2 linked regions of the Cellulophaga algicola DSM 14237 genome follow. The protein of the gene in region 1 binds, or shares a complex with, the protein of each later gene. Links are inferred from orthologs where the notes say so. Each region holds a gene or a part of one and is shown in the gene's direction. Other genes may lie near its edges.

What was found.
Region 2: the proteins of dnaG (region 1) and dnaB are in contact, whole or in part, in a crystal structure (PDB 2R6A), measured with the Geobacillus stearothermophilus proteins. The link is inferred for Cellulophaga algicola DSM 14237 from one-to-one orthologs. Residues at the interface, in WP_049624496.1 of Geobacillus stearothermophilus: Lys456, Leu457, Leu458, Pro459, Ala460, Asn463, Ala464, Leu467, Leu535, Leu536, Ile537, Ala538, Gln544, Glu545, Asp548, Tyr549, His552; in WP_033016901.1 of Geobacillus stearothermophilus: Ser13, Glu15, Ala16, Gln18, Glu91, Leu92, Asp94, Ala95, Val96, Pro97, Thr98, Ala99, Ala100, Asn101, Tyr104, Tyr105, Ile108.

What each region holds. Positions count from the first base shown.
Region 1 is NC_014934.1:2,513,569-2,516,558, forward strand. It holds dnaG (DNA primase), read left to right. Parts: upstream 1-497; coding sequence 498-2,483; downstream 2,484-2,990. Other genes in the region: CELAL_RS10920 (hypothetical protein), read right to left, coding at 1-315; CELAL_RS10930 (response regulator), read right to left, coding at 2,553-2,990. UniProt on the Escherichia coli protein: RNA polymerase that catalyzes the synthesis of short RNA molecules used as primers for DNA polymerase during DNA replication.
Region 2 is NC_014934.1:2,944,676-2,947,537, forward strand. It holds dnaB (replicative DNA helicase), read left to right. Parts: upstream 1-585; coding sequence 586-2,139; downstream 2,140-2,862. Other genes in the region: CELAL_RS12655 (acetyl-CoA carboxylase carboxyltransferase subunit alpha), read left to right, coding at 1-418; CELAL_RS12665 (hypothetical protein), read left to right, coding at 2,177-2,862. UniProt on the Escherichia coli protein: The main replicative DNA helicase, it participates in initiation and elongation during chromosome replication. Travels ahead of the DNA replisome, separating dsDNA into templates for DNA synthesis.

The sequences.
Region 1 (2,990 bases):
TTTTTCTTTTGCATTTTCATTTTTAGATAGGACATATTTGTTTATCAATCCAAATCCTAACATGAAGCCTAGTATTGCAGAAACTATGTTTCCTGCTAAGAAGGTAATCCACCATATTGGCGCTACAGTTAACCAACCAATATTTAATACAGCACTTATAATTCCCCAAATTCCCCAAAAGCAAAACAGCATTCCGATCCATGCTTGATAAGGTTCTATTTTTTCTAATAATTCTTTAGCGTTTGGTTTTTTTGATAAGATTAAAGAAGGTACTGCAATGATGCTTAATAATACAAGTGTAATTCCCCAGATCATAATTTTAGTTTTTAAGGATTAATTATTTATTTGTTATTTATTTCTGATACAAAGTTGCGGCTATTAAGAAGTTTTTTAAACCCTTTAGATAGCCAAAAAGTTACCCCTGAAAACAGTGATATGTTTATTATCTTTGTGTTTTAACCAGTGTATAAATGCACTGAAATAAACCCTACTGCAAATTGATATCAAAATCTACTATTGATAAAGTGTATGAAACTGCTCGTTTAGAGGAGGTTATTGGCGACTATGTACAATTAAAAAAATCGGGTTCTAACTTTAAAGGTTTAAGTCCGTTTACCGATGAAAGGTCGCCTAGTTTTATGGTAAGTCCGGTAAAGCAAATTTGGAAAGATTTTAGTAGTGGTAAAGGAGGTAATGTCGTAGCCTTTTTAATGGAACATGAACATTTTACCTATCCTGAAGCAATCAAACACTTAGCAAAGAAGTATAATATAGAGATAGAAGAAACGGAACAGAATGATGAGCAGAAAGAACAAGCCAATGAACGTGAAAGTATGTACTTGGTTTCAGAATATGCTCAAAAGTATTTTTCAGATATTCTTTGGAATACAGAATTAGGTAAAGCAATAGGTCTCTCGTATTTTAAAGAGCGTGGCTTTACAGAGGAGACTATTAAAAAATTCGCTTTAGGGTATTGTTTAGATAATTGGGATTCCTTCACCAATGCAGCATTAGAGAAAGGGTATCAAATAAAATATTTATCAGATACGGGGCTAACTATTGTTAAGGAGGATGCTGCCAATCCTGCAAACTCTAAAAAGTTTGACCGCTTTAAAGCGCGTGTCATGTTTCCTATTCAATCTTTAAGCGGCCGTGTGCTAGGTTTTGGTGGGCGTATATTAACGAATGATAAGAAGGCTGCTAAATATTTAAATTCACCAGAGAGTGATATTTACCATAAGAGTAAAGTGTTGTACGGTATTTACCATGCAAAGCAAGCTATAGCAAAAGAAGATAATTGCTATTTGGTAGAAGGGTATACCGATGTAATTCAGTTTCATCAGCGTGGTATTGAGAATGTAGTAGCGTCAAGTGGTACCGCATTAACTCCTGAGCAAATACGTTTGGTAAATAGGCTCACTAAGAATATTACCGTTTTGTTTGATGGGGATGCAGCTGGCCTTAGGGCGTCTTTACGTGGAATTGATTTAATTCTGGAGCAAGGAATGAATGTAAAAATTTGTTCGTTCCCAGAAGGAGAAGACCCGGATAGCTTTGCTAGGGCTAATAACCTTGAGGAGGTCTTAGAATATTTGAAGACTAATTCTAAAGATTTTATACAGTTTAAGGCTTCTTTATTGATAAAAGAAGCAGAGAGTGATCCTGTAAAAAGGGCAGATACCGTTCGTGATATCGTTAATAGTATTTCTAAAATCCCTGACCGCATTCAAAAAGAAATCTATATTCAAGAATGTGCTCAGATTATGAACATATCAGAATCTGTACTTTTTAACACATTAGCTCAGATAGATAAAAAAGAGGTTTCCGATACACATAAGAAGGTAAAAGAAGAGCAAAAAGCACAAGTATTTAATGTCGTTAAAAATGAAGAGGTTGGACAAAAAGTTGATGTTCAATTTGAATTAGAACGAAAAATTATTGAAATATTACTACTTTATGGAAACTCACCTCAAGAGTTCGAAGATCTTATTTTAAAAGAAAATGAAAAAGGAGATTTAGAATTAGAGCCAGAAAAAATTGAAGCAAAAGTTTACGAAAAAATATTTCTAGATCTTCAAGATGATGAAATTGAGTTAGGTAATGAGAACTTTAGGAATATCTATAGTAAGTTAATTCAGGAACTTAATGAAAATGAAAACTTCAGTATTAATACCTTTATTGCTCCGTTAGATCAGGAAATGGTATCAGAGATATCCTCCATTTTAATGGAGGAAGAAAAATACATGTTGCATGATTGGGCTCGTAAAGAAATCTATCCTAAGAAGAAAGAAGTTACTATAGCGCAGTTAACAAATGAAACTATTTTAACCTTACGTTGTTTTTTAATTAAACGTAGAATTAATGCTTTACAAAACGAAACAACAAAGTTAGAGAATGATAATAGAGAGATCTTGGAGGAAATCATGAATTACATTCATTTAAATACATTATTGAATAAGAAATTAAATAGAGTTTTGTCTTAAAAATTAATTATTTAGAACTAAAAAAGCCTAGCATTGCTAGGCTTTTTTAGTATGTAATATATTTTAGAATTAATATAATTCTAAGGCTTTTGCTTGTTGTAATAAATCTACTAAGTTGTCTACATTAAGCTTGCGCATTAAACGTGCTTTATATGTACTTACTGTTTTTTCGTTTAAGTTTAAACCAATAGCAACATCTTTGTTACGTTTACCGCTAGCTAACATTTTTAAAACTTCAACTTCTCTAGTAGATAGTTTTCTGAAAAATCTTCTTGGTTTTTTAGTGCCTTCATCAAAAGCAAGTCTTTGAGCAAGCTCATTGGTAATAAACATATCACCTTTACTTACTTTTCTTACCGCAGAAATAATATAATCTAAATCAGCAGCTTTAGATAGGTAGCCATAAGCACCTGCTCTAATGGTACTAAGTGCATAAACATCTTCAGATTGACCACTGTAGATAAGTACCTTTATATCGGGATACTCGGCTTTAATTCTTCTTAAAGT
Region 2 (2,862 bases), 430 kb from region 1 along the record:
TAATATTCTTGAAATGACACGCTTAAAAGTACCTATCATTGTTGTGATAATTGGTGAAGGTGCCTCTGGTGGAGCTTTAGGGATTGGCGTAGGAGATAAAGTTTTAATGTTAGAGAATACATGGTATTCTGTAATTTCTCCAGAATCTTGCTCTTCTATTTTATGGAGAAGCTGGGAATATAAAGAAATTGCAGCAGAAGCTCTTAAACTTACTGCTACAGATATGAAAAAGTTGAAAATTATTGATGAAATTGTAAGAGAACCAGTAGGCGGCGCTCATAGTTACAGAGATAAAACTTTTGAAATTGTAAAAAACAAAATTTTAACACATTTTGAAGAGCTTAAAAAGTTATCACCAAAAGATTTAGTAAATAAGAGAATGGACAAGTACGCCAACATGGGGGTATTTAACGGTTAATTCCTAATTTATCATACAATTATAAAATCTGAAGAAATAATTCTTCAGATTTTTTTTGTTGTCAACACAAAAACGTAACTTATTAACAGGTAAATTGTTAATGAACTGTTGACATCCAATATCCAATTTTAAAGTTAACCTAAGGTTAATTACATACTTTCGTAATTATGGAGAAACCGAGTCCGATAGTAGGTCACAAAATAGACAAGTCTAATTTAATTAGCTTAGAGCGTGGGAAAATTCCGCCTCAAGCAATTGATTTAGAGGAGGTTGTGATAGGGGCAATGATGATAGATAAGAAAGGTATCGATGAGGTTATTGATATTCTTCACCCAGAAGTTTTTTATAAAGATGCCCATAGATTTATCTATGAAGCGATCTTTAAGTTGTTTGAAACCTCAGAACCAGTCGATTTATTAACCGTTTCTTCGCAATTAAAGAAGGATGGAAAATTAGAAGCTGCAGGAGGAGATTTTTATTTGATAAAATTGACTCAAAAAGTGGCTTCATCTGCCCATATTGAGTTTCATGCTCGTATCATTTTACAAAAATATATTCAGCGTAGTCTAATCAAAATTTCAAATGAAATTATTCAAGCTGCTTATGATGAAGCAACAGATGTATTTGATTTATTAGATACGGCAGAATCTAAATTGTATGATGTTACTCAAGGAAATTTAAAACGATCTGCAGAAACTGCTCAGAATTTAGTAATTCAGGCTAAAAAGAGAATTGAAGAAATTGCCAATAAAGAAGGGCTAAGTGGTGTACCTTCTGGCTTTGATAAAGTAGATAAGCTAACTTCTGGATGGCAGCCGAGTGATTTAATTATTATCGCAGCACGTCCTGGTATGGGTAAAACAGCTTTGACCCTGTCTATGGCAAGAAACATGGCGGTCAACTCTAATATCCCTGTAGCTTTCTTCTCTCTGGAGATGTCTTCTGTACAATTAATTACCCGTTTAATTTCTTCTGAGACAGGTTTGTCATCAGAAAAATTACGTACCGGTAAATTAGAGAAGCATGAATGGGAGCAATTAAATGTGAAGGTGAAAACATTAGAAAAAGCACCTTTGTTTATTGATGATACACCCTCGCTTTCTATCTTTGATTTAAGAGCAAAAGCAAGACGTTTGGCATCCCAACATGGTATCCGAATGATCATGATAGATTACTTGCAGTTAATGACCGCTGGGGGAAGCCAGAAGGGTGGTGGTAACCGTGAACAGGAGATCTCGACCATTTCGCGTAACCTAAAAGCATTAGCAAAAGAATTAAGTGTACCTGTAATTGCCCTATCGCAGCTTTCGCGTGCGGTAGAAACAAGAGGGGGTACAAAGAGACCATTACTTTCGGATCTTAGGGAATCTGGTGCAATTGAGCAAGATGCAGATATTGTATCTTTTATCTATAGACCAGAATACTATAAGATTGATGAATGGGATGATGATGAACGCTCACCGACTGCAGGTCAAGGAGAGTTCATTGTGGCAAAGCACAGGAATGGTGGTTTAGAGAATATTAGGTTAAAGTTTATTGGTAATCAAGGTAAATTTGATAATTTAGATGACTTTGATTCTCCTTTTGAGTTTCAATCAAAAATGAATGATGGAGAAGAAAATCCATTTGCCACTAAAAACCTTCCAAATGCAGATCAAGCTTTTGGTAGTTCTATGAATGAAACACCGCCAGATTTTGATGATAGTGATGTCCCTTTCTAAATTTAAAATTATAACATTTAAAAATAATATAAAGAGAATGCTTTTAATAGGCATTCTCTTTCTTTTTTCTACATCAATGTTTGCCTCTGCAATCCTAATTCCTATGGATGCAGAATCACAAAAAAATCATTTAAAAGCATACGGTATTACCTATTGGATGTTAGCGAAACAACAAAAAGTGCAATGGCTTCTTAACTATAGAGGGGGATCTTTTTTATTGCCAGATGGAGAAGCTATCCGCAAAGAATGCCAAATTAGGGGGGTGTCTTTTGAAGTTATATCGGATAGTGAAGCCAATGCAATTCTTGAAGAAATTTCTAGTCCGTCTAAAAACCAAGAAGCAGTTATTTTAGAGAAAGCACCGAAAATAGCGGTATATACTCCTAGTGGAACATTACCATGGGATGATGCAGTAACCATGGTATTAACCTATGCCGAAATTCCGTATGAAACGGTTTATGATGAAGAGGTTCTAGAAGATGGCTTAGTTTTATTTGATTGGCTGCACCTACACCATGAAGATTTTACAGGGCAATACGGGAAATTTTATGCGGCTTATAAAGCAGCACCTTGGTATTTGCAAAGCAAAAAAGATGCAGAAGCATTAGCGACTAAACTTGGATACAGTAAAGTATCCGAAGAGAAAAGAGCTGTGGCTTTAAAAATTAGAAATTATGTTATTGGTGGAGGGTTTATGTTTGCCATGTGTTCTGCAACAGATAG